Regions from separate parts of the Carnobacterium funditum DSM 5970 genome, predicted to be linked through region 2. Evidence: a T-box and tRNA genes for the amino acid it is inferred to sense, from the RefSeq annotation. Region 2 holds a T-box; the other holds one or more tRNA genes.

The links. The T-box of region 2 lies ahead of ileS (isoleucine--tRNA ligase). A T-box ahead of a tRNA ligase gene usually reads a tRNA of that ligase, here a tRNA-Ile.
Region 1: it encodes a tRNA-Ile, which carries the amino acid that the T-box ahead of ileS (isoleucine--tRNA ligase) is inferred to sense. The anticodon was not compared.

What each region holds. Positions count from the first base shown of each region.
Region 1 covers NZ_JQLL01000001.1:1,065,254-1,081,202, forward strand. Annotated here, with positions in the region: gene BR44_RS04795 (hypothetical protein) at 121-924, shown strand; tRNA gene BR44_RS04800 (tRNA-Glu) at 1,058-1,129, opposite strand; tRNA gene BR44_RS04805 (tRNA-Ile) at 1,144-1,217, opposite strand; tRNA gene BR44_RS04810 (tRNA-Gly) at 1,231-1,301, opposite strand; tRNA gene BR44_RS04815 (tRNA-Phe) at 1,311-1,383, opposite strand; tRNA gene BR44_RS04820 (tRNA-Asp) at 1,398-1,470, opposite strand; tRNA gene BR44_RS04825 (tRNA-Met) at 1,510-1,582, opposite strand; tRNA gene BR44_RS04830 (tRNA-Ser) at 1,604-1,693, opposite strand; tRNA gene BR44_RS04835 (tRNA-Glu) at 1,740-1,811, opposite strand; tRNA gene BR44_RS04840 (tRNA-Ser) at 1,823-1,910, opposite strand; tRNA gene BR44_RS04845 (tRNA-Ile) at 1,933-2,006, opposite strand; tRNA gene BR44_RS04850 (tRNA-Gly) at 2,015-2,085, opposite strand; tRNA gene BR44_RS04855 (tRNA-Asp) at 2,091-2,163, opposite strand; tRNA gene BR44_RS04860 (tRNA-Met) at 2,203-2,275, opposite strand; tRNA gene BR44_RS04865 (tRNA-Met) at 2,346-2,418, opposite strand; tRNA gene BR44_RS04870 (tRNA-Ser) at 2,440-2,529, opposite strand; tRNA gene BR44_RS04875 (tRNA-Ile) at 2,590-2,663, opposite strand; tRNA gene BR44_RS04880 (tRNA-Met) at 2,683-2,756, opposite strand; tRNA gene BR44_RS04885 (tRNA-Ala) at 2,780-2,852, opposite strand; tRNA gene BR44_RS04890 (tRNA-Pro) at 2,864-2,937, opposite strand; tRNA gene BR44_RS04895 (tRNA-Arg) at 2,988-3,061, opposite strand; tRNA gene BR44_RS04900 (tRNA-Leu) at 3,068-3,156, opposite strand; tRNA gene BR44_RS04905 (tRNA-Gly) at 3,205-3,276, opposite strand; tRNA gene BR44_RS04910 (tRNA-Thr) at 3,280-3,355, opposite strand; tRNA gene BR44_RS04915 (tRNA-Leu) at 3,365-3,449, opposite strand; tRNA gene BR44_RS04920 (tRNA-Lys) at 3,489-3,561, opposite strand; tRNA gene BR44_RS04925 (tRNA-Val) at 3,563-3,638, opposite strand; rRNA gene rrf (5S ribosomal RNA) at 3,663-3,778, opposite strand; rRNA gene BR44_RS04935 (23S ribosomal RNA) at 3,867-6,787, opposite strand; rRNA gene BR44_RS04940 (16S ribosomal RNA) at 6,992-8,553, opposite strand; gene BR44_RS04945 (GNAT family N-acetyltransferase) at 9,037-9,567, opposite strand; gene BR44_RS04950 (glucose-6-phosphate isomerase) at 9,728-11,074, opposite strand; gene BR44_RS04955 (hypothetical protein) at 11,218-11,598, opposite strand; gene BR44_RS04960 (CvfD/Ygs/GSP13 family RNA-binding post-transcriptional regulator) at 11,685-12,062, opposite strand; gene BR44_RS04965 (MalY/PatB family protein) at 12,196-13,452, shown strand; gene BR44_RS04970 (ROK family protein) at 13,532-14,395, opposite strand; gene BR44_RS04975 (peptidylprolyl isomerase) at 14,807-15,397, opposite strand; gene BR44_RS04980 (divergent PAP2 family protein) at 15,632-15,949, shown strand, end outside.
Region 2 covers NZ_JQLL01000001.1:808,768-824,716, forward strand. Annotated here, with positions in the region: gene BR44_RS03685 (hypothetical protein) at 1-422, shown strand, start outside; gene ileS (isoleucine--tRNA ligase) at 519-3,299, opposite strand; T-box leader at 3,399-3,622, opposite strand; gene BR44_RS03695 (DivIVA domain-containing protein) at 3,624-4,253, opposite strand; gene BR44_RS03700 (YlmH family RNA-binding protein) at 4,331-5,113, opposite strand; gene BR44_RS03705 (YggT family protein) at 5,130-5,420, opposite strand; gene BR44_RS03710 (cell division protein SepF) at 5,444-5,917, opposite strand; gene BR44_RS03715 (YggS family pyridoxal phosphate-dependent enzyme) at 5,956-6,636, opposite strand; gene ftsZ (cell division protein FtsZ) at 6,642-7,904, opposite strand; gene ftsA (cell division protein FtsA) at 7,938-9,275, opposite strand; gene BR44_RS03730 (cell division protein FtsQ/DivIB) at 9,434-10,309, opposite strand; gene murG (undecaprenyldiphospho-muramoylpentapeptide beta-N-acetylglucosaminyltransferase) at 10,334-11,434, opposite strand; gene murD (UDP-N-acetylmuramoyl-L-alanine--D-glutamate ligase) at 11,455-12,837, opposite strand; gene mraY (phospho-N-acetylmuramoyl-pentapeptide-transferase) at 12,882-13,847, opposite strand; gene BR44_RS03750 (UDP-N-acetylmuramoyl-L-alanyl-D-glutamate--2,6-diaminopimelate ligase) at 13,860-15,338, opposite strand; gene BR44_RS03755 (penicillin-binding protein) at 15,353-15,949, opposite strand, start outside.

The sequences.
Region 1 (15,949 bases), 260 kb from region 2:
TTTTACCATACTTCCCGATAGTTAGCTAAATAATATTTTAAAATACTCTACCATTATACTGTGCTCAAGTATTTTTTTTGGTAAGATAGAAGCAACACAATAAGCGAAAGGAGTTTTACGATGAATCAAGCTTTATTAACAAAACTGAAAGGCATTTTTTTCCATCCACTTTTCCTTATTTTTATTACTCCCTTAACTTATATTCTGATTGGGACTATCTATACAGCACAACTCTCAACTATAGCTTTCTGGTCCTTTTTTGTACTTTATCTTTTTATATTAATCAATCAATTTTTAGAAAAAATCATTCATAAATGGTTACAACAACCGAATAAAGAATTAACAACTGCTTTACTATTTACTGAAGCCATTAACCTTCTTATCATTAGTTCCTTCGCTTTATCTTTTCACATTCTAATTGGTTTACTGCTATTGTTATATAGTGTACTCGTTCAAAGTCAATTTTATCTTATTAAAATTGATTTAAAATGGTTTGTATTTGCAATGAAAGCAATTTTTAAAGGGGGTATTCTAACGTACGTTAGTTTTTTCATCCACTTATCCTTTATCCCAAACACTATTTTTTTATGGAGCATTCCATTAATTTTATTGGCCTTAATAGTAGAAATCACAGAATACGCCATTCGAACAAAACAAATAGAACAAATAAAACAAAACCGTATTTTATTCCTCAGTTTGTTAACTAGTCTATATATAAGTAGTTTTTTAATTTTATGGTTATCTTTTAGCTATTTCTCTCTCTTATTGTTGTTAAGCCTACCTGCTGCATGGAGTCTGGTATCTCTTTATCGAATGTCAGCTAATAAGAACTCTTTCTCTATGAAACTTAAGCAATTATCTGTTTTCTCCATTATTTTTTTATTCTCCTTTGCTTTAGTTATCAGCACTAGAGTTTTCATCTAATACCGAACTCATTTGTTGAATGAAATTTCATAGTGTCTATTTTTAATGGTTGTACAACCATTAAAAATAGTTAAAAAAAATAAAGCAAATCCAAGTATACGCTTGGATTTGCTTTATTTGGTTGTCCCTATTATGACCCGTACGGGATTCGAACCCGTGATACCGCCGTGAAAGGGCGGTGTCTTAACCACTTGACCAACGGGCCTTTTATTCAGATAATGGGCCTAAATGGACTCGAACCATCGACCTCACGCTTATCAGGCGTGCGCTCTAACCAGCTGAGCTATAGGCCCATAATAAAAAAAAAGCGGGTGACGAGAATCGAACTCGCATCAACAGCTTGGAAGGCTGTGGTTTTACCACTAAACTACACCCGCATAAAAAAGTGACCCGGGACAGAATCGAACTGCCGACACCTTGAGCTTCAATCAAGTGCTCTACCAACTGAGCTACCAGGCCATATATTCAATTAACGGTCTCGACGGGAATCGAACCCGCGATCTTCTGCGTGACAGGCAGACATGTTAACCCCTACACCACGAGACCTTTTTGTATAGATATATCATATTCATTCTATGATATTCATTGCGGGGACAGGACTTGAACCTGTGACCTTCGGATTATGAGCCCGACGAGCTGCCAACTGCTCCACCCCGCGATAATATTAAAATTGTAAATAAGGAGGATAAGAGATTCGAACTCTTGCGTGCTTTTACACACCTGACGGTTTTCAAGACCGTTCCCTTCAGCCAGACTTGGGTAATCCTCCATCTGAAAAGCAATCATTCCCAACATAATAAATCAAGGGAAACAAATGACCCGTACGGGATTCGAACCCGTGATACCGCCGTGAAAGGGCGGTGTCTTAACCACTTGACCAACGGGCCATTTTAAAAAACGGAGAAGGAGGGATTCGAACCCTCGCACCGCGTTAGCGACCTACACCCTTAGCAGGGGCGCCTCTTAAGCCTCTTGAGTACTTCCCCAAAATTAAAAAATAACATTAAATGGGCCTAAATGGACTCGAACCATCGACCTCACGCTTATCAGGCGTGCGCTCTAACCAGCTGAGCTATAGGCCCATAAAAAAAGCGAGTGACGAGAATCGAACTCGCATCAACAGCTTGGAAGGCTGTGGTTTTACCACTAAACTACACTCGCAAAAACGGTCTCGACGGGAATCGAACCCGCGATCTTCTGCGTGACAGGCAGACATGTTAACCCCTACACCACGAGACCTTTTTGCATAGATATATCATATTAGTTCTATGATATTCATTGCGGGGACAGGACTTGAACCTGTGACCTTCGGGTTATGAGCCCGACGAGCTGCCAACTGCTCCACCCCGCGATAATATTAAATGAAACTATTCTACTGAATCAAACTTTCTATCTATTTAACTATCATAGGATAGAAATAATTGCGGGGACAGGACTTGAACCTGTGACCTTCGGATTATGAGCCCGACGAGCTGCCAACTGCTCCACCCCGCGATAATATTAAATTTGTGAATAAGGAGGATAAGAGATTCGAACTCTTGCGTGCTTTTACACACCTGACGGTTTTCAAGACCGTTCCCTTCAGCCAGACTTGGGTAATCCTCCATTTGATAAACGACAATTTTCTTCAATAGAGAAGGTAATCAATCACAATAAAATGATTAATGGACCTTGCAGGACTCGAACCTGCGACCGGACGGTTATGAGCCGTCTGCTCTAACCAACTGAGCTAAAGGTCCAAGATCTTTTTAATTGTAATAGCGGCGAAGGGGATCGAACCCCCGACCTCCCGGGTATGAACCGGACGCTCTAGCCAGCTGAGCTACACCGCCAAAATATTTTAAAAATTTAAAAGTGGAGCCTAGCGGGATCGAACCGCTGACCTCCTGCGTGCAAGGCAGGCGCTCTCCCAGCTGAGCTAAGGCCCCAACATATTAAATCGGGAAGACAGGATTCGAACCTGCGACCCCTTGGTCCCAAACCAAGTGCTCTACCAAGCTGAGCTACTTCCCGTATGTTGAAATTCTGGTATTTCCATTTCATTTTAACTATGTGAAATGGAATGCACCCAAGAGGAGTCGAACCTCTAACCGCCTGATTCGTAGTCAGGTACTCTATCCAATTGAGCTATGGGTGCTATATATGGTGCCGAGGGCCGGAATCGAACCGGCACGGTGATCACTCACCGCAGGATTTTAAGTCCTGTGCGTCTACCTGTTCCGCCACCCCGGCATTTTGAACAAGTTATGATTGTTGCATCACTTACTAGCTTAACTAGTAAGCGGAAGACGGGGTTCGAACCCGCGACCTCCACCTTGGCAAGGTGGCGTTCTACCACTGAACTACTTCCGCTAATGGTGCCGGCTAAAGGAGTTGAACCCTCGACCCTCTGATTACAAATCAGATGCTCTACCAACTGAGCTAAGCCGGCTTAAAAATATGGTGCGGGTGAAGGGACTTGAACCCCCACGTCTTTCGACGCTAGATCCTAAATCTAGTGCGTCTGCCAATTCCGCCACACCCGCTAAAATGTGGTTATAACTAGTCATCTGAGTGAATAGTTATGAGTCATGCAGGATTCGAACCTGCGACCCTCTGATTAAAAGTCAGATGCTCTACCAACTGAGCTAATGACTCATGGTGGAGGTTGACGGGATCGAACCGCCGACCCTCTGCTTGTAAGGCAGATGCTCTCCCAGCTGAGCTAAACCTCCATATGAGAAAAATAAATGTTCGATGCGCGGCAGCGTCCTACTCTCACAAAGGGAAACCCTTCACTACCATCGGCGCTAAGAAGCTTAACTGCTGTGTTCGGCATGGGAACAGGTGTGACCTTCTTGCCATCGCCACCACACATCTTACATATAAGAGAACGTTGTTCTCTCAAAACTGGATAGTGTTTAACTATAAGGGCTTAAAACCGTTTCTTCATCGTTTAAAAATTGGTTAAGTCCTCGACCGATTAGTATTGGTCCGCTCCATACATCGCTGTACTTCCACTTCCAACCTATCTACCTGATCATCTCTCAGGGGTCTTACTCACTTACGTGATGGGAAATCTCATCTTGAGGGGGGCTTCACGCTTAGATGCTTTCAGCGTTTATCCCGTCCACACATAGCTACCCAGCGATGCTCTTGGCAGAACAACTGGTACACCAGCGGTGTGTCCATCCCGGTCCTCTCGTACTAAGGACAGCTCCTCTCAAATTTCCTGCGCCCGCGACGGATAGGGACCGAACTGTCTCACGACGTTCTGAACCCAGCTCGCGTACCGCTTTAATGGGCGAACAGCCCAACCCTTGGGACCGACTACAGCCCCAGGATGCGATGAGCCGACATCGAGGTGCCAAACCTCCCCGTCGATGTGGACTCTTGGGGGAGATAAGCCTGTTATCCCCAGGGTAGCTTTTATCCGTTGAGCGATGGCCCTTCCATACGGAACCACCGGATCACTAAGCCCGACTTTCGTCCCTGCTCGACTTGTAGGTCTCGCAGTCAAGCTCCCTTCTGCCTTTACACTCTACGAATGATTTCCAACCATTCTGAGGGAACCTTTGGGCGCCTCCGTTACACTTTAGGAGGCGACCGCCCCAGTCAAACTGCCCGTCAGACACTGTCTCCCAGCCAGATTATGGCTGTGGGTTAGAGTGGTCATACAGCAAGGGTAGTATCCCACCATTGCCTCCACCAAGACTAGCGTCCTGGCTTCATAGGCTCCTACCTATCCTGTACAAGCTGTACAAACACTCAATATCAAACTGCAGTAAAGCTCCATGGGGTCTTTCCGTCCTGTCGCGGGTAACCTGCATCTTCACAGGTACTATAATTTCACCGAGTCTCTCGTTGAGACAGTGCCCAAATCATTACGCCTTTCGTGCGGGTCGGAACTTACCCGACAAGGAATTTCGCTACCTTAGGACCGTTATAGTTACGGCCGCCGTTTACTGGGGCTTCAATTCTGAGCTTCGCTCGAAAGCTAACCCATCCTCTTAACCTTCCAGCACCGGGCAGGCGTCAGCCCCTATACGTCATCTTTCGATTTAGCAGAGACCTGTGTTTTTGATAAACAGTTGCTTGGGCCTATTCACTGCGGCTGACCAAATGGTCAGCACCCCTTCTCCCGAAGTTACGGGGTCATTTTGCCGAGTTCCTTAACGAGAGTTCGCTCGCACACCTTAGGATTCTCTCCTCGACTACCTGTGTCGGTTTGCGGTACGGGCAGATTGTTTCTAACTAGAAGCTTTTCTTGACAGTGTGACATCAGGAACTTCGGTACTTAATTTCCCTCCCCATCACAACTTGTCCTTAATAGAGGCAAGCATTTGACTCACCTCAAGACTTGTTGCTTGGACGCACATATCCAACAGTGCGTATTCCTTAGCCTACTGTGTCCCTCCATTGTTCAAACAAAACAAACTGGTACAGGAATCTCAACCTGTTGTCCATCGTCTACGCCTATCGGCCTCGACTTAGGTCCCGACTAACCCTGGGAGGACGAGCCTTCCCCAGGAAACCTTAGTCATTCGGTGGACGGGATTCTCACCCGTCTTTCGCTACTCATACCGGCATTCTCACTTCTAAGCGCTCCACCAGTCCTCACGGTCTAGCTTCGACGCCCTTAGAACGCTCTCCTACCATAGAACCTAAGTTCTATCCACAGCTTCGGTGTTATGTTTAGCCCCGGTAAATTTTCGGCGCAGGGTCACTCGACTAGTGAGCTATTACGCACTCTTTAAATGATGGCTGCTTCTGAGCCAACATCCTAGTTGTCTAAGCAACCCCACATCCTTTTCCACTTAACATAAACTTTGGGACCTTAGCTGGTGGTCTGGGCTGTTTCCCTCTCGACTACGGATCTTATCACTCGTAGTCTGACTCCCGGATATAAATCAATGGCATTCGGAGTTTATCTGAATTCGGTAACCCGAGAAGGGCCCCTAGTCCAAACAGTTGCTCTACCTCCATGATTCTAATTCCGAGGCTAGCCCTAAAGCTATTTCGGAGAGAACCAGCTATCTCCAAGTTCGATTGGAATTTCTCCGCTACCCACACCTCATCCCCGCATTTTTCAACATACGTGGGTTCGGTCCTCCAGTGCGTATTACCGCACCTTCAACCTGGACATGGGTAGATCACTTGGTTTCGGGTCTACGACCACATACTCATTCGCCCTATTCAGACTCGCTTTCGCTACGGCTCCGTCTCATCAACTTAACCTCGCATGGGATCGTAACTCGCCGGTTCATTCTACAAAAGGCACGCTATCACCCATTAACGGGCTCTAACTACTTGTAAGCACACGGTTTCAGGTGCTGTTTCACTCCCCTTTCGGGGTTCTTTTCACCTTTCCCTCACGGTACTGGTTCACTATCGGTCACTAGGGAGTATTTAGCCTTGGGAGATGGTCCTCCCGGATTCCGACGGAATTTCTCGTGTTCCGCCGTACTCAGGATACTGATCAGAGTGAACGAAGTTTCAGTTACGGGGCTTTTACCCTCTTTGGCGGACCTTTCCAGGTCGCTTCTCCTACTTCGTTCATTTATGACTCTATGTGTTCAGTCCTACAACCCCAGAAAGCAAGCTTTCTGGTTTGGGCTATTCCCGTTTCGCTCGCCGCTACTCAGGGAATCGATTTTTCTTTCTCTTCCTGCAGGTACTTAGATGTTTCAGTTCTCTGCGTCTACCTCTATTGACCTATGTATTCAGTCAATAGTAACACCCGATAAAGAGTGCTGGGTTTCCCCATTCGGAAATCTCTGGATCAAAGCTTACTTACAGCTCCCCAAAGCATATCGGCGTTAGTCCCGTCCTTCTTCGGCTCCTAGTGCCAAGGCATCCACCGTGCGCCCTTATTAACTTAACCTATGGTCATGTTAACTACTTCATTCACCTCATGGTGAAGAAATACATTAAAAAATAAAACGCGATGTTTTCTTGGTTTCTTGCTTTTCTTACATGTTAAACACTATCCAGTTTTCAAAGAACAACTAACTTACTGTTTGAGAAGATTAGACCTCTCAAAACTGAGCAAAGTAAAACAACTGTGACGGTTCCGTTATATCCTTAGAAAGGAGGTGATCCAGCCGCACCTTCCGATACGGCTACCTTGTTACGACTTCACCCCAATTATCTATCCCACCTTAGGCGGCTGGCTCCCAAAAGGGTTACCTCACCGACTTCGGGTGTTACAAACTCTCGTGGTGTGACGGGCGGTGTGTACAAGACCCGGGAACGTATTCACCGCGGCGTTCTGATCCGCGATTACTAGCGATTCCGGCTTCATGCAGGCGAGTTGCAGCCTGCAATCCGAACTGAGAATGGCTTTAAGAGATTAGCTTGACCTCGCGATCTTGCGACTCGTTGTACCATCCATTGTAGCACGTGTGTAGCCCAGGTCATAAGGGGCATGATGATTTGACGTCATCCCCACCTTCCTCCGGTTTATCACCGGCAGTCTCACTAGAGTGCCCAACTGAATGCTGGCAACTAATAATAGGGGTTGCGCTCGTTGCGGGACTTAACCCAACATCTCACGACACGAGCTGACGACAACCATGCACCACCTGTCACTTTGTCCCCGAAGGGAAAGCTCTATCTCTAGAGTGGTCAAAGGATGTCAAGACCTGGTAAGGTTCTTCGCGTTGCTTCGAATTAAACCACATGCTCCACCGCTTGTGCGGGTCCCCGTCAATTCCTTTGAGTTTCAGCCTTGCGGCCGTACTCCCCAGGCGGAGTGCTTAATGCGTTAGCTGCAGCACTGAGGGGCGGAAACCCCCCAACACTTAGCACTCATCGTTTACGGCGTGGACTACCAGGGTATCTAATCCTGTTTGCTCCCCACGCTTTCGAGCCTCAGCGTCAGTTACAGACCAGAGAGTCGCCTTCGCCACTGGTGTTCCTCCATATATCTACGCATTTCACCGCTACACATGGAATTCCACTCTCCTCTTCTGCACTCAAGTTCTCCAGTTTCCAATGACCTTCCCCAGTTGAGCTGGGGTCTTTCACATCAGACTTAAAGAACCGCCTGCGCTCGCTTTACGCCCAATAAATCCGGACAACGCTTGCCATCTACGTATTACCGCGGCTGCTGGCACGTAGTTAGCCATGGCTTTCTGGTTAGATACCGTCAGGGGATGAGCAGTTACTCTCATCCTTGTTCTTCTCTAACAACAGAGTTTTACGATCCGAAAACCTTCTTCACTCACGCGGCATTGCTCCGTCAGACTTTCGTCCATTGCGGAAGATTCCCTACTGCTGCCTCCCGTAGGAGTCTGGGCCGTGTCTCAGTCCCAGTGTGGCCGATCACCCTCTCAGGTCGGCTACGTATCATTGCCTTGGTGAGCCATTACCTCACCAACTAGCTAATACGCCGCGGGTCCATCCATAAGCGGTAGCCGAAGCCACCTTTCATCCGTTCGCCATGCGGCAATCAGAATTATGCGGTATTAGCATCCGTTTCCGAATGTTATCCCCCACTTATGGGCAGGTTACCCACGTGTTACTCACCCGTCCGCCACTCCTCTTTCCAGTCGAGTGCAAGCACTCAATAGGAAAGAAGCGTTCGACTTGCATGTATTAGGCATGCCGCCAGCGTTCGTCCTGAGCCAGGATCAAACTCTCATAAAAGTTGAACCAACCCGTTAGGATTGCTTCGCTTTTTAACGATGCTTGAAGCTCATTAAAATGACTTGCTAGCGAATAATTATTCACTTTGTTTCTTTTGGTTCGACCCTTGGTCGAACCGCCGTACACAGTTTATTGTTTTACTTTGTTCAGTTTTCAAAGGTCTAATTTGTTTGTCGTTGTCGTTTTGACAACTTCTAAATAATACCAGAAGTCATTTAACTTGTCAATAACTTTTAAATAAATATTTTTTTGTTTGATGTATATTTATTCAATATCGACTTACTTATTCAACACGACTTCAATATATTATCATGAATGGTTATTCATTGTCAAGCGTATAACTCATCTTTTTTTCTAGCATTTCTATCTATTTATTCTGTTGCACAATTAACGCAACAACATCTATTAATATAACAAGTTTATTAATGTTGGTCAATAGGAAAACTTCTTTTTTACCTTTTTATTTAAAAACTTTTAAATAGATTAACCTAAATCACATTGATAGAGATGAAAATCTTTTTTTACACCATCTGCCATAATATCTATTTTCTTTCCAATACAAATAAAATCAGCATCTTGGTATAATCTATTCAAATAAGCATTATCCGCAACACAGTCTAATCGAATCGCTGCAAAACCTTTCTTTTTCGCATAGGCTTTCGCTTCGACTAGGAGTTGTTTTGATATGCCTTGTCCTGAAAAACTGCGTTGAACAGTTAAGCGGTGCAAATACAGATACGCTTCACTTGGGTCCTTTTCCCAAAACATTTCATCCCATTCACTTTGACGACTCCATAAAACAAACATCCCCGCCGTCTGATTGCCTACCGTCCCAAGAAAAACTTCTCCACGTTCGATAGCCTCTGAAGTATTGTGTCTATCCTCACCCTTCAAAATCCCACTCCATTGCTTTGATCCTTTAGTTTGAAGCCATTGCGCAGCCTGTTGCAACATGGCTTTGATATAAGGTGTATCCTTTGGTTTAGCTTGATGTATCATCACTCTTTTAGTCATACTCTCCCTACTTCCAATCTATTATATACTCCTAAATAAAAAATTATGATTAGTAAAAAAACCCTGATAATTAGTACCATCGAACCAAGCAATGACTAACTTAGTCAATGCCTGATTCACTATAGTACTTTATCAGGATTCTTTCTGTCTAGTATTTATTTTATAAACGTGCGTTTAGTTCTTTTGCTAAATCTTCAAATCCTGGTTTACCTAGCAAAGCAAACATATTCTTTTTGTATGCTTCTACTCCAGGTTGGTCGAATGGATTTACTCCGTTAAGATAACCTGAAATACCTACTGCTATTTCAAAGAAGTACATTAGATATCCTAATGTGTAGGCATCTGTTTCAGGAATGGTAACAAGTAAGTTAGGTACATCTCCATCCGTATGGGCCAATAACGTTCCTTGGAAAGCTTTTGTATTAACAAAGTCTATTTCTTTTCCTTGTAAATAACCTAGTCCATCTAAATCATCAGTCGTAGTTGGGATGACTAATGTGTGTTTAGCTTTATTTACTTTAATGATGGTTTCAAAAATATTTCTTTGTCCATCTTGAATGGTTTGTCCGACTGAATGTAAATCAGTAGAGAAGTTTGCACTTGCTGGGAAAATACCTTTTTGGTCTTTTCCTTCTGATTCACCAAATAACTGTTTCCACCATTCTGAGAAATATTGTAAGTTCGGTTCATAATTAACCAATATTTCTGTTGTTTTACCCTTACGGTAAAGTGCATTTCGAATCGCTGCATACTGGTATGCTTCATTTTCTTCTAGCTTGTCACTACTATACGCATCAGCTGCATCAGCAGCACCTTGCATCAAAGCATCTATATCGGCTCCACTTGCTGCGATAGGCAATAAACCTACAGCTGTTAACACTGAGAAACGCCCACCTATATCATCAGGGATAATAAATGATTCGTATCCTTGTGCATTGGCTTCTTCTTTTAAAGCGCCTTTTGCTTTATCTGTTGTTGCATAAATACGTTTCTTAGCTTCGTCTTTACCGTATTTTTTTTCTAGCATTTCTTTAAAAACACGAAAAGCAATAGCTGGTTCTGTTGTTGTACCAGATTTTGAAATAATGTTTACAGAGAAATCTCGATCTCCAATTACTTCAATCAAATCAGTTAAGTACGTTGAACTAATGCTATTACCGGCAAAGAAAACTTGTGGTTGTTTTCTATCTTCTTTAGGAAGTACGTTGTAGAATGAATGGTTTAAAAAGTCTACCGCTGCTTTAGCACCTAGATATGATCCACCAATGCCAATAACGACTAAAACTTCTGAATCCGTTTGAATTTTTTCTGCCGCAGCTTTGATACGAGAAAATTCTTCCTTATCATAGTTTTTAGGCAAGTCAATCCAACCTAGATAGTCGCTTCCTGCTCCTGTCCCCTTGCGTAACATCTCATCTGCAGTAGTTACTTGCTGTTGCATATTTGAAATTTCATGTGGTTGTACAAATTTGTCGATTTTTGAATAGTCAAATTTAATGTGTCCCATGTAAATCCCTCCATCATTTTGTGTATTTGCGAATTAAAGTAGAATCTCAATTCTCATACTCTCTTAACTTTAGTAGTTTTCAAGAGAAATAGCAAGAAAAAAACAGCATTATCTGAATGAAATGCTGTTAGTTATTTTTTTATTTAAAATTGAGGAACACCCGAAATTTCCCACCCTTCAAGAGCTTCCGTTAACGCACCTGATTGCACAAATGAGAGCTGAAGTAAATCTTCTTTCAATATATCGTCTACTTGAATCTCTTTGTTGGCCACTTCAAAAACAAATAAAGGGATGTTTTTTCCATTAACTACTGCATTGGTTAGTTCAAATAAGTTTAGATTATGGATATCGATAGCTAACTTTTGTTTTAATTCTTCTAAGATACAAGCCAGTCCTGTTTGTGTGTCAAGAATCTGAGTTACCGGGAAGGAAAGTTTTTCATTTTCATTCTCTACTAAAAACACGTATTTACCTTCTGGGTTATGCGTCATTATAGTTCCAGCCACCCGTTGTTTTTCTGTCATTTCCAAGCACCTCACACTTAAGTTTTTAAATCCAGTCAATAGATAAGTGACATTTTAGTACAGCACAAAAGACAAATAAATCTATCTTAGTTTATTTGTCTTGCTTCATCTGTTTTGGCTTCTTTGATCCACTGTGGCATCAATTCACGGATAGTATCAAATCCATCTCGGTCCGTTTTTTCTTGACGGTATTTTCTTTTCTTAGAATGGTACTGAAAATGAGTTCGTTCTTCTAATACTCTTAACGATAAACTAATTTTTTTCGTGTATTCATCAATATCTAGAATGACGACATCCATTACATCTCCAACGGTTAAAACTTCATTCAGATTTTTTACGTATCCATGTGTGCATTCTGAAATATGAATCAATCCTTGTGTTTCTTTATCTAAAGAAACAAATGCACCATAAGGTTGAATACCTGTTATTCTACCTTTAACAATCATTCCAATTTTATAATCCACCCTATCACCTCATTTTTGATACATTTATAAACCCCTCTACTTCTTTACTTCTTGATTGTATCATAACAGTAAAATTTATGAAAATAGTATTCGCTTCCATAATAGCATTCTTTTTTTAAGCGAAATACAAGTATTGATAGAATCGTTATCTCACTTAACGTATACTAAAAAAGAGACGAATGTCATTATTTTACTATACTATAAAGGAAGTGCTTATATGGACTATTCATTTGACGAAGTTATCGACCGTAAAGACAGTTTGGGGATTAAATGGAATAATTTAGGCCAACTATTTGGTTCTGAAGAAGTTTTACCAATGTGGGTAGCGGATATGGATTATGCAAATCCACAACCTATACTTGATTCTTTACAGCAGGTTCTCGATTCTCGTATTTTGGGCTACACTGCTCCTCCCGATTCTCTTTATAACGCTATTATTCACTGGCAAAAAGAACGCCATCAAATGGCATTAACAAAAGATGAAATCTTATTTTCGCCCGGAGTTGTACCAAGTATAGCTTTAATTATCCAAGCTCTTACAAATGAGCAAGATGCTATTATGATTCATGATCCTGTTTATACCCCTTTTTCAACTATGATTCAATTAAACAAACGTCGTTGTATTCGTTCTACATTATTAATAGAGAACAATCAGTTTAAAATGGATTTTGAAGAGATAGAAAAACAACTTTTTGAAGAACAGGTGAAATTATTTATTTTATGTAACCCTCAAAATCCAGGAGGACGTGTTTGGTCCAAACAAGAATTAATCACGCTAGCTGATCTCTGTAAAAAATACGATGTTTTAATGATCAGTGATGAAATACATGGCGATTTAATTTTTTCACCGCACCAATTTACTTCATTAGTTACTTTGAAGCCGAGTTATCAAAATTTTGTCATTACACTATCTGCTGCAACCAAAACATTCAACATCGCGGGTGTGAAATTGTCAATGATTTATGTCCAAAACCCAACACTTTACAAACAAATTAATCACTATCAAGAATGCATTGAGCATAGTGGTTTAAATACTTTTGGTTATGTCGCAACAGAAACTGCTTTCACCCAGTGTGGACCATGGTTAGAGCATTTATTGGAGACTCTCAGCGAAAATTTAGCTATGATAAGTAATTTTTTTGATCATGAGTTGCCGCAAGTAACTTATATGAAACCACAAGGAACCTATTTATTTTGGTTTGACTGCTCTAGTCTAGGATTGACGGATGAGGAATTAATGAACCGTTTTATCCATGTAGGTAAAATTGCCCTAAATTCTGGTGTTGCTTATGGTCCTGGCGGTTCACAATATATGAGGCTAAATTTTGCAGCTCCAAAAGTGCTTCTCCAAGAAGGTTTAAAACGAATTAAACTTACTTTTGAGCGATAGAAAGAATATAAATAACCCGATAAAAAGTCACTTTTTAAGTGCTACTTTATCGGGCTGTTTTTATATGTGTTACTTTTTTCTATTTTGCTAGTTGTTCTACAGCTAATAATAGACATCCAGTAATACCGGCATTGTCACCCAAAGCTGGCGGTACAATGTATTCTTCTAATGAAGGCAATTCAACATAACCACCCATTAGTTTCTCAAATTCTTGACGAATTAATTGGAAAAGTTGTGCTTGCTTCATTACCCCCCCACCTAAAACGATTCTTTCAGGACTCAGAACTAATGTATAATTCATTAAAGCTTGGGCAATATAATAAGCCTCCATTTCCCAAACGGCTGAATCATCTGCTAACTCATCTCCTTTTTTCCCGTACCGTTGTTCAATAGCTGGACCAGCGGCAATACCTTCTAAGCAATTACCGTGGTAAGGACAACATCCTGCGAAAGTTTCATCTGGATGCAAGCGAACCATGATGTGTCCCATTTCTGGATGACCGTATCCTGATAATAGTTCGCCATTTATAACAGCTCCGCCGCCAATACCTGTCCCAACCGTTAAGTAAACACAACTAGACAAGCCTAATGCTGCTCCTTTTTTCAGTTCCCCTAAAGCAGCTGCGTTGACATCTGTTGTCCAACCGACAGGAATGGCATATCTGTTTCTGATTGCTCCTAAGAAATCATAATTTTTCCAAGCCGTTTTTGGTGTCGTTGTTACATAACCATACGTAGATGAAGCTGGATTAACATCTATCGGACCAAATGATCCGATTCCTATCGCTGATAACTCGAAGGAATCAAAATAAGCAAAAACCTGTCCTAACGTTTCTTCTGGTGTTGTTGTAGGTATACTAACTTTCTCTTTTAGTTCTCCTTGTTCATCACTTACTGCACAGACAAATTTCGTTCCGCCTGCTTCAATTGCGCCATAAATCATTATTTGCACATTCCTTTCTCACTACTATTATCTATTTTATTGTAGCATAAATCGCAAGAAATGAGGACGTTTCCAACTAATTCAACTAAGAAAATGAAGAGACAGTGATTGTAAGCAGCAGATTGCTAATGATCAAGCAGACATTTCGCTTAGACTTGGTTTCATAACTCTATTTTCACGCATTTCGTATACTCTTTGATTAGTGAAAATATAAAAGGCTTTGTAAATCTGGTGCTACTCGCTATCATGTGGACCAGTTAGATGAGAAATAACCCAGAATTGTCCATTTCCATAAATAAATTAAGATGTGGTAAACTTAATGGTCTAATCCTATCGGAATCGCCACAAGTGCTTTTTAAGAAAACAAAAAAACTCTCGCAATAATTTGCGGAGAGTTTTTCTTTTGATTGATTAAGCTAATTCGATTGATTCGATGACAACGTCATTTACAGGTTTATCTTGCGGACCACGTTTAACTTTTTGGATAGCTTCTACAACATCCATACCTTCAACAACTTGTCCGAATACGGTATGTTTAAAGTCTAACCATGGTGTTCCGCCATTTGCTTTGTAAGCTTCGATCACTTCTGCAGGGTAACCTGCTCCTTCTAATTGACTAAGCATATTAGCTGGCACTTTAGGAGCTGTTACAACAAAGAATTGGCTTCCGTTCGTTCCAGGTCCAGCATTTGCCATTGAAAGCGCGCCATACAAGTTAAAGGCTTCATTTGAAAACTCATCTTCAAAAGATTCTCCCCAAAGACTTTCTCCACCCATTCCAGTACCTGTTGGATCGCCACCTTGAATCATAAATTCAGGAATAACACGGTGGAAGATAACACCATCATAATAGCCTTTTTTTGCTAGACCTAAAAAGTTTTCAACTGTTTTAGGTGCTACATCTGGGAAAAGTTTTAATTTGACTTCCCCCATATTTGTTTTAATGGTTGCTGTTTTTTCATTGTCTGCTACTTCAGTTGATAATTGTGAAAATTGAGTCATGTTGTGTCCTCCTTATTTTTAATTACTTCTTAATCATACTTAACAATTTGAATTTTTACCAATGATTTTATTTAAATGTGTAAACTATTTTTTGAAGGTTTGCAGATTTATCGCTTTATCAATCGCTTTGAATTAAAAAAAAGTCATTTTTTGATTTTTTTCTATTAAGCAGACTTTGATTTAATGGTATAATAGAGAAAATAGAAAGCTTTACTTAAAAAAAGGTGGTCCATTATGGCAATTTTATCAAATTTCCCTCTTATCGCTGCTTTAACAGCGATTATCTTTGCACAACTTATTAAAATTCCCGTCGCCTTTCTTTTGCAGCGGAAAACCACTTGGGGATTAGCTACTTCAACTGGAGGTATGCCTAGTTCTCACTCAGCGTCTGTTTCTGCTTTAATTACAGCTTTAGCTCTTCAAGAAGGAGTAAATTCTCCTTTTGTAGCGATTGCCAGTACTTTTGGAATGATTGTGATGTTTGATTCTATGGGTGTTCGCAGACAAAGTGGTGAACAAGGTATTTTATTAAACCACTTAATACTTGATTTC
Region 2 (15,949 bases):
TAAATGCTCCACTTAAAAAATCCATAAAAATAATAAATGATCCTAATTTTTGGTTACCTTTTTTACCAGGATTTAATCAACTTACGTCTGTTTCTGATTGTACTTATTTGGTAGACCTCTTTTTATCCTTAGGGTCAGTCGCACGCAAAACATTATTAACCTTTCATTTTGAAACGAAAACGAAAACAAAAACTAACAACGTTCACTTTACTTTTTCTTCAACAAATAAACACATATCAGGTCTTGGCGAACTAAGTATTTATCAGTATTCTAAAAACAAAATACAATTAAAAGTTTCCTTAGACCTTCGCTTGAAAGGAAGAAAGAGTTTGCTTTTTACTCCGCTCTTACCTTCTGTGAAAAAAACGTGGGCCAAAAATATTTTAAATGAAGTGAAAAACTCCTTAGAAAGTGAACAATAAAAAAACTCCTTGCAAAGTAATTTAGAAAGAAAAGAAATTTCTGCTAATTACCTACAAGGAGTTTTTATGTCTCTTTTTTTAATGAGTCACCTTACTTTATTGCTCTGGTACTAAAGCCTCTGGAAAATTTTCTAATACAATTCCTGCACACCGTTCGCAAAGAGTCGGAGCTGTAGCATTTGTTCCTACATCTTCTTTAATCGCACGACATCTTTCACAAGTCTCACCGTGGGCATGTTCTACTAGGATAGCTAAAGAATCAAATTGTAAGGCTGTTTCTGGTGCATCCTTTTTATCTCCTACAATTTGTAAGTCTGATACAATCAATAATTGTTCAATATTGCTATTTAATGATGTAAATAAATCTCTTGTAGGTGCAGTAGGATAAATAGTTAGCTTCGCTTCAAATGATTTACCAATCTTTTTATCATTACGCGCCTCTTCTAATGCTTTTTGAACATCTTGACGAATAGCCATAAATGCATTCCACATATCCATTAATTCTGCTTCATTTTCATAAGATTTAACTTGTGGCATTTCAGCTAGTTGAACAAAATCTTCTTTTTCATCCAATAAGCTCCATATTTCTTCTGCTGTATGAGGTAAAATTGGCGTTAATAATTTAGTCAATTTAACAAGCACTTCGTTGAATACAGTTTGCATCGCTCTACGCTCGTATGAATTTTCTGATTCAATATAAACAACATCTTTTGCAAAATCTAAATAAAACTGAGATAGATCAACTGTGCAGAAATTATTAATTAATTGATAAATAGCTGGAAATTCATATTTTTCGAAGTTCATTTCCACTTTTTCAACAAGCTGATTTAAACGGACCATCATATACTTATCAACTGAACGTAAGTCATGGAATTCAATAGCATGATTCTCAGCTTTAAAATCAGATGTATTCGCTAATAAAAAACGCATGGTGTTGCGAATTTTACGATATACTTCTGAAACCTGTTTTAAAATCTCGTCACTTACACGTACATCTGCTTGAGAATCAACACTAGCAACCCAAAGACGAATAATATCAGCACCCATTTGTTTGGTTACTTTGTCAGGAGACATCGTATTACCAAGTGATTTACTCATTTTACGTCCTTCACCATCTAATACCATTCCTTGAGACAGTACCGTTTTATAAGGTGCTACACCATTAATAGCGATACTTGTTGTAATACTAGAGTTAAACCAACCGCGATACTGATCAGATCCTTCTAGATACATATCTGCTGGGAATGATAAATTAGCTCTTTCTTTTAAGACTGCTTCATGAGAAGATCCGGAATCAAACCAAACATCCATGATATCTTTTTCTTTGGTAAAGATATTATTAGGACTAGACGGATGTGTAAATCCTGCTGGCAACAAATCAACGGCTGCTCGTTCAAACCAAACATTGGAACCGAACTCCCCAAATAATTTTGCAACATGGTCTGTTGTTTCTGGTGTGATAATTGGTTCATTGTCTTCACCATAAAAAATAGGCAACGGTACACCCCACGCACGTTGACGAGAAATAACCCAATCGCCACGATCACGTACCATATTATATAGACGTTGCATACCCCATTGTTGTGTCCAATTCACCTTTTTAATAGCTTCCAAAATTTGTTCTCTAAAAAGATCTATAGAAGCGAACCATTGAGGTGTCGCACGGAAAATAACCGGTTTTTTTGTACGCCAATCATGAGGATAACTATGCATAAAGAAGTCTAAACTGAGTAAAGAACCATTTTCTTTTAAGATATCGGTAATTAATTTGTTTCCCTTATCATAAAATACACCCTCTAAACCAGGAGCTTCATCTGTAAAGCATCCTCTATCATCAATTGGTGACAAGACGCCTAATTTATATTTCTGCCCAACAATGTAGTCATCATCCCCATGTCCAGGAGCCGTATGAACTAGTCCAGTACCAGCATCTAATGTAACGTGGTCTCCCAATATAACTAAAGATGTCCGATCATACATTGGATGTTGAACAGTCATATATTCCATATCTTTCCCTTTAAGTTCACTAATAATTTCTACGTCTTCCCAACCAATTTCTTGAGCAACCGTATCTAGTAATTCTTTTGCAAGAATATATTTTTTCCCATCTGCTAAGACCGTAACATACTCATAATCTGGGTGAACAGTAATCGCTAAGTTAGATGGAATAGTCCAAGGCGTGGTGGTCCAAATAATAAGCGATGTGGATTCATCAACTAATCCCTTACCGTCAACAATTTTAAAAGCAATATAGATACTTGGAGATTTAACGTCTTTATACTCAATTTCTGCTTCTGCTAGTGCGGATTCACTTGAAGGAGACCAATAAATTGGTTTTAATCCTTTGTAGATATACCCTTTTTCGGCCATTTTACCAAAAACACGAATTTGTGCTTCTTCATAATCAGGATTCAACGTAACATAAGGATTATCCCATTCACCAGCAACACCTAAACGCTTAAAATCATCCCGTTGCTTATTAATTTGTTCCCAAGCATACTCTTCACATAGTTCACGAAACTTGGCAATAGACATTTCTTTACGCTTAACACCTTTATTGGTCAAAGCTTGTTCAATGGGCAACCCATGTGTATCCCATCCAGGTACATAAGGAGAACGAAAGCCCGTCATTGATTTGTATCGCACAATAATATCTTTGCTAATTTTATTCAATGCATGCCCGATATGGATATTTCCATTAGCATACGGAGGGCCATCATGTAAAATAAAAGCAGGTTTTTCTTTATTTAATTCTTGACGTTGACCATAAATGTCTTTATCTTCCCATTCTTTTTGCCATTCAATTTCACGTACTGGTAAATTCCCACGCATTGGAAAAGCTGTTTTCCCTAATTGTAATGTTTCCTTCATTTTCATTACTTATTCCTCCATTTTTATCGTTATAATTTTTTTATGGCATACTGTTTCCTACTTAAAAAACACAAATTTAGTGTACAAAAAAACACTTCACCCCTTAAAAGGGACGAAGTGACTTCGTGATACCACCCAAGTTCAGGAAATGAATGTTATTTTTATTCCTCTCAAGTAATTGGTAACGGTTATCAACCGGCTGATCTTACTAGCGTTTTCAAATCAGCACTCTTGGAAGATCTTACAATAGAAGGTACTGTTAGACTTTCACCATATTCTAACTCGCTAATAAGTATTGTATTGCTTTCTATTCCAATCATAGTTTTAAATTTATGGTAATTCTATTGCAGGCGTTATGCCTTCAGTATTTTGATTATCTTTATTTTTTGATTCATCTTCTTTAGTAGCTGATTCCATTTTCTCTTCATAACTTTCTTTTTGTTTCATTTCAGAAAGCAATTCTTTTAAAGTTGGTATTTCTAACGCTTCTTCTTGTGAAGGCTTTAAAATATCTTCCCATTCTTCATTTTTCACCATTTCTAATTGTGACTCCATCATTAATTGTAATCGTTGTTTAAAGATTCTACTTTGCTTTCTTAACTCATCAGTTTCAGTTGTAATTTTCTTTGCCTTGGCAACTGCTTCATCAAGTAAACGATCCGCATTTTTCCCTGCTTCTAAACCTATTAGTTCCGCTTCTTTTACTGCATTTTCTTTTAACCGATCAGCAGCATCTTGAGCAACAATAATAGATTTATTTAATGCATCTTGTAAATTATTATAATGCGTTACTTTTTCTTCAGAAAATTTTAGATTTTTTTCTAATTCACGATTTTCTTTTAGAACCATTTCATAATCTTTAATAATTTGATCCAAATAATCATTCACTTCATCTTGGTCATATCCACGCATCTTTACAGGGAACTCTTTATTATGTATATCTAAAGGAGTTAACACCATTTAAGACACCTCCATCATCTGATTTTTTTATCTTTGCTTCGACGTTTAATGATTCATTACTAGAATACCTAATTAGTTTATTTATGCAAGATTCCAAATTTTATACGCCATTTATCTTTTTTTGTTTTACCTACTATTTCTTGGACTTGTAATCTGCCAAATCCTCGTATAGAAACAATATCTAAGATTCCTAATTCAAAATCTGGTTGAGTTATTTCTGACCAATTTAATTTAATTTTTCCGGACTCAATCATTTGTTTTGAACGTTGTCTAGAAATATTAAACAGACTAGCTATAATTGTATCTAGACGCATAGAAGACACTGTCTCTTGCACTATTGTCCAATTATCAATTGGTTTCAAAATATCTAAATAAGTTTTTTTTATTAATCTAATGGAGACATTTCCTATTTTTTCAACTTGATTTTGAACAAATGGCTTCATACTCTCTCCAATAAAAAACTGCCATCGTTCTCCATCAGAAATGATGTCTCCAAAATAATCTCTTTTTAAACCTGTTGAAAGCAATGTACCAAGGATTTTTCCATGCGATAATTTTGTGAATTTGATTGGATAACGTATTTCAAAAAGAGCTACTTCGAAATCATCTTGTGTCGGTATAAAATATTCTGGACAAATATAAATCCTATTTCTTTCAGCAGCTTGATAACCGCCGAAAGAATAGATTTTTATGCCACTTCTTTTCCCTACAATTGTTTCAATTATATAAGCCTGTCTTGGATCTAAAAAATTTGTTAAATAAGGCGTATATTGATCTTCACATTCTCTAATCCAATCGGTAACTTGATCGATAAAAGGACGTTCTTCTTTCCTGAAATGTTGATAAACATTTTCTATCATCAAAATACCTCCTTGGTCAGAAGCTTAGAATTAATCTTACAATTATTTGATAAAATGAAAACAATCCTCTTTGTGCTAAGTTTAAAACGACTATCGCTACTATTCCAGAAACACTAATCATACCTATTGGTGGGATGAAACGTCTAAAAAAACCTAGATAGGGCTCACAAACTCGCACCAAAATTTGACCAATTTTTGATTGATAAGCTCCTGGAAACCAAGACATTAGTATATAAATAATGATAAGGGTCGAATAAGCTTGAATCAATCTCGACAAAATAAGGTAAATTAAATATAATATATCCATAACGTTTAGCGTACTCCTCTTTTCTAATATAATTCTTTTTCACGCATAATATCAGTTAACGTACCGTCAATACTCACATTCTCAGGAGTACATAAGAATATCTCATCACCAATGCGCTGAATATCCCCACCTAATGCGTAGACAGTTCCTGTTAAAAAATCTACAATTCTTTTCGCTTGTTCTTCATCCATCCGAACAAAGTTCAGCACAACTGACTGATCTTCCAACAAAATATCAGCTATCCCTTGTACTTCTGAGTATACTCGAGGTTCAAGAATAGTGATTTTAGCTTGTTTTGATGTGGGCTGCTGATTAAATGGCACCACTTTATTATTTATTTTCTCTCGCTTAGTGTTGATAATAGGAACTGTTTGATTAACATTCTTCCTATTTTCCCCACCTTTAGAAAAGGAGGGAGATTCTTGAGTAGGTGTTGGATCAAACTCGTCTTCTCCATCTAGTTCAAAAAAACGATTAAATCTATTCTTCATTCCCATTTTAATCCCCCTTAATGAATAAATGGCGGTAACACGATTTAATTACTCTTGAAAAATGAGGAACCTATTCGAATATAAGTCGCCCCTTCTTCAATAGCAATTTGGTAGTCTCCACTCATACCCATACTGAGTTCTGTACATGGAGCGTAAGGCAATTTTTTTTTTGCTATCTGTTCCTGACAGATTTTCAATCTTGAAAAAACGGATCGAATAACCGTTTCATCCCCTAACAATGGAGCCATCGTCATTAAACCGATTATTTTAATTTTAGGATAATCAGCTAATTGTGTAATGAATTCTTCTAATTTATCAGGATGTATCCCACTTTTAGAATTTTCTCCACTAATGTTGACTTGTACAAAACAAGCTATACTATTTTCTGCTCTTTTTTCAATTTCTTTTGCTAAGGATAAGCGGTCCAGAGAATGTAAAAAATCAATACGATTAATAATCTCTTTTACTTTTCTCGTTTGTAAATTCCCAATAAAATGCCAAGTTATATTTTGGTTATTCAATTCATTTTGCTTTTCAAGTAATCCTTCAGGTCGATTCTCCGCTAAATGATTAAATCCTTCTTGAATAATCTCTTTTGTTAGTTGAATTGGACTATTTTTAATTACTGCAACAACTTGAACAGTAGAACTTTTCCGTTCTCCTTTTTTCAAAGCTTGATTAAATTTTCCTTCAAACTGAGAAACATTTTCTTTTATATTAATCATCTAATTTACTTGCGACGTCTTCTGAAAAATGGTGGTGTATCAAGATTTTCATCTTCAGATTTATGTCCACGTTCTTGTTTTTCTTCACGTTTAAAAAGATCGAATTCGGACTTATCTTTTTCAGAACCTGATTCTGATTGTGAATTAGAAAAGTTTTGTTCACGAACATTAGGTTCTTTGCGAATATCCCAATCACCAAAAGGATCTTTTGAAGCTCTTGCTTGTGCTCCCTCTCCACGTTTTTGCGAATCGCTTGAGTCTATGCTACGGTTTCTTCCTGAAGATTTAGGACGTGTTTCTGTTTTTTTAGTTGTATCAATACCTGTAGCAATGACCGTTACAATAACTTCGTCACCTAAATTTTCATTGATAGATGTCCCAAAAATAATGTTTACTTCTGTTGTAGAAGCTGAAGAAACAATATCTGAAGCATCTTGGGCTTCATATAACGTTAAATCTGAACCACCAGTTATGTTTAATAAGACTGATTCAGCTCCGTCAATAGAAACCTCAAGTAATGGAGAAGAGATTGCTTTCTTCGTAGCTTCAGCTGTTCTATTCTCCCCACTAGCCATACCGATTCCCATTAATGCTGAACCTTTATTTTCCATTACTGTTTTAACGTCTGCGAAATCTAAGTTTACATACCCTGGTGCAGTTATTAAATCGGATATGCCTTGTACTCCTTGACGTAATACATTATCAGCTTCATGAAAAGCTTCAAGCATTGGTGTCTTTTTGTCGACGATTTCCAATAGACGATTATTAGATATGATAACTAATGTATCCACGTGCTCTTTCATCTGAGCAACACCCTCAGCAGCAAAACGCCCACGTTTAGGTCCTTCGAAAGTAAATGGTCGAGTAATCACTCCCACTGTCAACGCACCTTGTTCTTTTGCAATACGTGCTACGATAGCTGCGGCTCCAGTACCTGTTCCTCCGCCCATACCTGCCGTAACAAATATCATATCAGCGCCTCTCAACGCATCAGCAATTTGTTCTTCACTCTCTTCTGCTGCTTTACGCCCAATCTCAGGATTAGCACCTGCTCCTAATCCACGAGTAAGTTTAGGTCCTAATTGTATTTTCACTTCTGCGTTTGATCCAGCTAATGCCTGCACATCTGTATTGGCTACGATAAATTCTACGCCCTTAACACCTTCGTCGATCATACGGTTAACAGCATTATTCCCTGCTCCACCAACACCGATCACTTTTATAATTGCTCCATTATTCATCGGGTTTGTATCAAATTCTAAATCCATTCCATTTCCTCCTAATGACAAAGTCTACTGTATTTAATCAAAAAAATTCGAGAAAAAACTTTTAGCTTTATAAACCAAGCTGTCTTCTTTACGTTTTTCTTGTTTCTTCGGTTTCTCATTGTATTGTTGTTCTTGTTCTTCGTATTCAGGTATTTGGTTTTGGTTTTGGTTTTGTCTTAGTGTACTATCGTTTTCATCAACTGGTCTTTGGTTCAATGAATAGCCTTTTATAATTTGATGAATATCATCCAAACGTGATTCATAATTTACTAAACCAATACTTGTCGTAAATGTTGGATAGCGCATCCCCATTTGATCAGGAACATAGAGTTTGACATTAATTCCAAACATATCTTCTGCTAAATCAACAATTCCCGGAAGTGCAGCAGCTCCCCCAGTTAATATAATTCCTCCTGGCAAATCACGCGCTTCTACGAAATCTAGTTCAGTTTTAATTTTTTCGAAAATCTGAACTAAGCGTGCTTCGATAATTTCTGATAAATATTTTTCATCTACATTCACTGGTTTATTTTGTCCGATAACATCTACCGGAAATTCTTCATCGGATGAAGCTTCTTCTGGAAGTGCATAACCATAATCACGTTTAATCCTTTCGGCATTTTCAAAAGAAGTATTTAAAACAACAGATATATCTTTTGTTACGTATTCTCCACCTTCTTGGTTAGCGTAAACGAATTTTAGCTGATTATCATGCATAACTGATGCTGTAGTCTGTCCACCACCCATATCAATTAAGATAGTACCGAAATCACTCTCTCCTTTTGACATAGCTATGCTGCTTGTAGCTAGTGGCTGTAGGACAATATCTTCAATCTGTAGTCCAGCTTTTTCAACACACTTCTTTGTATTGTGAATGATGGTTTTTGGACCCGTAATCATAGTAGCATGCATCTCTAATCTAACACCAATCATTCCACGAGGATCTTTAATTCCATCAAAACCATCCACGATAAATTCCTCTGGTAAGATAGCCAAAATTTCTTTTTCTGGTGGAACTGATTTCACCATGGTAGCAGATAATACATTTTGTACATCATTTTTTGTTATCTCTTTATTTTCGCCAGAAACAGCAATCATGCCATAACAGGGTTCAATTTCAATATTATTTCCTGGAATACCAACAATCACTTTGTTAATCTCAACGTTTGCTTTTTGTTCTGCTTGCTTAATAGCTTTTTTTATTGAATTAACCGTTTTATCAATATCAACGATAATCCCGCGACTTAAACCTTCTGATTTTTCATTTCCTACTCCAATAATATTCATTTCACCGTTAATAAATTCAGCTACAACGACTTTTATTGAAGTGGTTCCAATATCTAGACTTACATACATTCCAGTATTTTTCATTCATTGAAACCTCCTTATACTTCATTTTCAGTTTTTATTTTTAGTTTATAATACTTATATTTGATTTTACCATATCGGTACTTAATTTACGAAGGTTTTAATAGCATTCTTAAATTCTTATTTCCGGCAAATTTTCTTTAATTATTACTTATTCTTCTTTAATCATCGTTCTCTTTTTTTATTTCAGGAGGAACCGATTCAAATGGTAAAAAATAAATACCTACTTCTATATTTATTGTTCCTTTTTCTTTACCAATTTTTCGAACAATATCTGGGTAATAAGCCATTTTCCTAGCAAATGATGTAATAGATGCAATTACCTGGTTTCCATCGTTCATATACATTTTTATTAAATATGGATCAGTTTTACTTGGTGTGTATTCAACTTCTGATACACTATTATGGATATTTTCTTTAAGTAAATGATACTGATCAAGCATTTCATTTAATACTTTTCCTTCTTTGAAATGAATAAATATAGGCTGATTTCCGATTGAAACTTTTCTACTTTCATTTACAATTTTTCCGTTTTCGAGAATATTATAATAAGCATCATTGTTCTCTAAATAAGCTACCGTTTTATATTCTGTAATAACTAATTCATAAGAATTTACACTATCAAACTTTAAATCCATCGATTTCACCTGGGATAGTTGTTTTTTTACTAGCGTTTCTTTTTCTTTTCTTAAAAAGAATGTTTCCCACAAAGAATCACCAGACTTAATTTGACTAGCATCAATCACAGCTTGATCTGTAACTTCACTAGCACCACTAACACTGATTTTCCCAATTTTACTTAGCGGTGTTATAAAATACACGACTACTAAAATTGCAAATGAAAATAACAAAAGTAACAAAATCAATCGTTGTTGCATTTTTTTACGACGTTTTTCTTTTAATTTAGGTAATTTATCTTCCAATGAATGATTTCTTTTTTTCTGTTCTGCTTTTTTTCCACGTATTTTATTTTTCCAAGAAGACGATTGCGCAGACAATTTTTTCTTCTGTTTAGTTGAATCTTGTTTTTCCGTCATACGCTGTTCTCCTCTTATCATTTTTTAACGTGTAATGTCTTTTATAATTTGTATTAAATAATCAGCAGCTTTAGGTAATCCTAGTTTTCCAGCTGCATCTGCCATATTTTTTCTTGCATCTTCATGTAGCATTAACTCATCAATTGCTTCTGTTAACTGTTTCCCATTCAATTCTTTTTCAGTTATCATTTTAGCGGCTCCACGTTTAGTTAAACTCTCAGCGTTTCTTGTTTGGTGATCATTGGTTACATAAGGACTAGGAATTAAAATACTCGGTAGACCTAAAGCTGTTAGTTCTGCTAGTGTTGTTGCACCACTTCTAGAGACTACTAATTCAACGTTTGCAAAAACTTCAGGCATATTTTCAATATATGGAACAACCGAAATAGACTGAATATTTTGTAGTTGTGTTTCAACTTGTTCCTTAATCGCTTCGTAATGAATATCTCCAGTCGCAAACAACACTTGATAGTTTTTATTTTTTAGCTCTGGTAAGGCCTCAAGGAAAGCTTGATTTAAACTTCTAGCACCACGGCTTCCACCAAAAATTAAAACAGTTGGCTGATCGGCAACTAAATGATAATCTTTTAAAATAGATGATGGTTTTATACCTACTACTTCTTGTGCTCTCGGATTTCCTGTATAGTTAACTTTTTCTGAGTACTTACTGAATTCCGCTTGGGCTTCTTCAAAACACACGGCAATCTTGGTTACATAGCGAGCCAAAAATTTATTTGTCACACCTGCTACACTATTTTGCTCATGAATGATCGTTGGAATTTTTAATTTTGAAGCCGCATAAATTACTGGTGCACAAACATAGCCACCAGTACCGATAACAACATCCGGCCTAAATTCTTTAATTATTTTTTTAGATTTTTTAATACTTGTGATAAATAATTGTATTGTTTTCAAATTACTAATAGAAATCGAACGTTTAAATCCTTGTATTTCAATTGATTTAAACGGAATATTGGCATTTCTAACAATTTTGCTTTCTAATCCTTTTTCTGTTCCTACATACAAAATTTCAGTAGCAGGATCTAACTGTTTCAATCTCTTAATTAAAGCTAGAGCAGGATAGATGTGTCCACCTGTTCCACCGCCAGATAATAAAATTTTCATTTTAGGTCAGACCAGTTGGTCTACTCCTCCTCTTCTTTTATTTCATCGACTAATTGCTCAATTGCGTCGATAAATGCATCACCACGCACTTCAAAACTACGGTATTGATCCCAACTCGCACAAGCTGGTGATAGCAAGATAACTTCTCCTCGTTCACTTAAGTCAAATGCAACAGGTACTGCAGACTCTACATTTTGAACAAATTTAATGTGCTGAATCCCAGCTTTTTCACCTGTTTTCGCTAATTTTGCTGCTGCCTCTCCAAAAACAACTAACGCTTTCACTTTTTTTAGTTCTGGAATTAATTCATCAAAATCATTCCCTCTATCCAGACCTCCAGCGAGTAAAATAATCGGTACATTAAAGCCTCTTAATGCATTTTCTGTAGCCAAGCTATTAGTAGCTTTTGAATCATTATAAAAACGTCTTTCCTGAAATTCTTTAACAAATTGAGTTCTATGCTTCACACCTTTAAATTGTTCAAGACACTCCCTTATTCTCCCGTTTTTCTGTCCCAATAATTTTGTTGCAGCAATTGCTGCCATGGCATTCTCTACATTGTGCTCGCCGGGTACCAATATAGAAGTTTTATTCATAATCGGTTCATTTTGATAATAAATAACATCGTTTTCTAAATAAACGCCATTTTCTAAATGTTCATATCGTGAAAAAGGGATAATTTGAGCTTTGCTCATTTTTGCCAATTCTCTTAATTCAGGCTGATCCCAATTAATAATTAAAAAATCAGATGCGCTTTGATTTTCAGTTATTCTTATTTTGGCATGAACATATTCATCTCTCGATCCATGATAGTCAAGATGCGCTGAATAGATATTTGTGATGATTGCGATATGGGGCCTTAATTCTGTTATTCCCATCAACTGAAAACTAGATAATTCCATAATAATTTCATCACTTGCTGAAGCTGTTTGGGCTACCAGACTAGCTGGAGTCCCAATGTTCCCAGCAACATAAGCGTGTCCTTTTTCACGACCTTTATTTAAAATATCTGCAATCATAGTAGTTGTCGTTGTTTTTCCATTTGTACCAGTAATCCCTACTAATATACTTTCAGAAACTTCATAGGCAAGTTCGACTTCTGTGATAACTGGTATTCCTTTTTCAATAGCACGCACAATAATCGGATTGGTGTACATAATTCCCGGATTTTTTACAACCCATTCAAAATCTTCATCAAGTAATTCTACAGGGTGCCCTCCTGTCACTACTCGGATCCCGGATTCTAGCAATTCTTGTGCTTCAGGGTTTTCATCAAAATTTTTATAATCATTAACTGTTACCAATGCTCCCAATGAATGAAGCAATTTGGCAGCATTCACACCACTTAAAGCTAGTCCTAAAACTAACACTTTAGTATTTTCGTATCGTTTAATTTTTTTCATCTTCAAACCTCTTTTCAACAGAGTTTTTCACCTATTATTTTATTTTAAAAAATTAACCAGAGACTTAATGCTGCTGTAACAAGACTGATAAACCAAAATGTTAAAACGACACGCCATTCACTCCAACCACTCATTTCAAAATGATGATGGATTGGGCTCATTTTAAATACTCTTTTTCCTGTTAGTTTAAACGAAGTTACTTGGATCATAACACTGGCCGTCTCGATTACAAAGATTAACCCAATTAGAAGTAATGACCACTCTTGTTTTAATAAAATAGATACTGCTGCCAATCCACCGCCTAATGCTAATGAACCAACATCTCCCATAAAAATTTTTGCAGGTTTTTTATTAAAGAAGAAAAATCCTACTAACCCTCCAATAATCGTTAAACAAAAAATTAACACATCTGTTTGTTGCTGTTGCCAAGCAATGACTGCATAGGCTGTATAGGCTATACCTGCTGTGCCGGCAACTAAACCATCTAACCCATCAGTTAAGTTAACCGCATTGGAAAATCCTACTAGCCAAAATAAAACAAAAATGCCATATAACCATCCTAAATGGATTGTACCTATAAAAGGAATCGCTAAATTAGTTGAAAGTTCACTCAATTGATAAACAACAAAAAACAAGATTCCACCGACTACCTGTCCGATTAATTTTTGCTTAGAAGTTAAACCTAAATTTCGTTTTCTGAAAATCTTAATAAAGTCATCTAAAAAACCAAGTAGACCATAAAGTAAGGTGATAAATAACAATAACATTAAACTTATTGTTAAACTTTTCTGCCAAATGCCAACCCAAACAGTTGAAATGACAGCCGCTATCAGGAAAACAGCACCACCCATTGTTGGTGTCCCAGTTTTAACTTCATGCCATTTTGGACCTTCATCTCTTGTTGTTTGCCCTAATTGTTTCGTTCTAAAATAGCCAATGACAATTGGCATTGCCATAATAGTCAGTGCAAAACTGCTAACCCACGGCAATAACATTTCTGTCCAATACATACTTAATCGCTCCTAAATTTCTTTAATTTTTAGTTTAATAGCTTCTTTTGCTTCTTCAACATCATCAAAGTGATGTTTTTTAGTTCCGATAATTTGGTAATCTTCATGTCCTTTTCCTGCAATTAAAATTATATCATCCGCAACTGCTTGATTCACAGCTGTTTGAATAGCTTTTCTACGGTCTAGAATCATTTGGTAGGTTCCAACTTTTAAGTTGATAACCATTTCATCAAGAATTTCTTGCGGATCTTCAGTTCTTGGATTGTCAGAAGTAAATATAACATAATCCGCATGTGAAAAGGCTACTTCTGCCATGATTGGTCTTTTCGTCCGATCTCGATCTCCACCGCATCCAACTATACAATAAACTTTACCGGTTTTAATTTCATTTACCGCATCCAAAACATTTAGTAATCCATCAGGTGTATGAGCATAGTCCACAATAGCTGTGAAGTCTTGTTTACCTTGTACAACTTCAAATCGGCCTCTTACTCCTTGAATTTCTTCCATTGAGTCAATAATACCAGCTAAGTTCATTCCTGAAGCATAGGCAGCTGCAATTGCAGCTAATGCATTGGAGACATTAAATTTACCAATCATCTGCATATGAACAGGATATTCTTTTTCTTGGAATAATAATGTAAAGCTAGTTCCTTTATTGGTTGTTTTTAAATCAAGCGCTCTAAAGTCTGCTGGTACATCAATACCATATGAATAGATTTGAGCTGCTGTTTTATTTTGATAGCTTCTACCAACAGAATCATCAACATTTAAAATAGCATATTTAGGTTTTGCATTTTGGTAACTATTCCCTAATTGAGAAAAAAGCAATTCTTTTGCATGCGCATATTCTTCCATTGTATGGTGATACTCCAAATGATCTTGACTCAAATTTGTAAAAATAGCGATATCAAAATCTATTCCCCATACTCTTCCTTGTACTAAAGAATGAGAAGACACTTCCATAGCACATGTAGTCACACCTGCATGATTCATTGCACTTAATGTTTTTTGTAAGGTAATGCTGTCTGGCGTCGTGTTTTTAGTTGAGAGTATCTCATCATTAATACGTCTATACATCGTTCCAATAACACCTGTTATTTCTCTGTTATTTCTAAAAATTTGATCTAACAAATGAGTAACCGTTGTTTTACCGTTTGTACCCGTTACTCCGATGACTCGCAATTTTTGACTAGGATGCTGGTAGAAGCAATCTGCTAAAATAGCCATAGCTTTTGTAGTATCTGCCACATAAATCACCGGTACAGATACGTTTATTTTTTTACTAGCCACAATCAAAGTGGCTCCTTTATTAACCGCTTCTTCAACCAACTTATGCCCATCTTGCACCGAACCCACAATACAAATAAATAAGGAGTCTTGTTCAATTTCTCGTGTATCTTGGGTTATTTTAGAGATAGATAGTTCTTGAGGAATATTGACAGATGCACCTTTAACAATAAGTGATGCGATTAATTCGATTGCTTTCATAGTTTCCACCTTTTCTATTCTTGAGGAGAAGCTAATGTAACAGTAATTGTTTCTTCATTCTGCATATTAACTTGAGGCATGAGACTCTGTTCAACTACATACCCTTCTCCTTTAAATGTAAATTTTATTCCAGTAATTTCAGACACTTTTAAAACATCATTCTTTGACCAACCTGCCATATCAGGCATTGTCATAGCTCCATTTGTCATTAGCATAATCCGTTGATCTTCAATAATTATTTTTTGAGACACTGGCAGTTGCTGTACTATTGTATCACCATTTCCAATAACGGTCACATTTAACTTTAATTCATCTAATTTTTCTAATGCCCCTTCTTTAGTCAGATCCGTTACTTTTGGCATTTCTACTTGATTTACATCTTGATTTTTTGATTCATCAGTTAAATGTTGGTATTCAAGAGCTCGTTTCATAACAGGATTAAAAACGGCTTTAACTACATCACTTCCAATTACTGAAGAGTCCTTAATTGTTGGTTGTTGCACCGTTACATATAGCACCACTTTAGGATCATCAGCTGGTGCCATTCCAACAACTGAATAAACATAATTGTTTCCTCCGCTATAATACTCCTTTGTGTCAGGATTTACAAT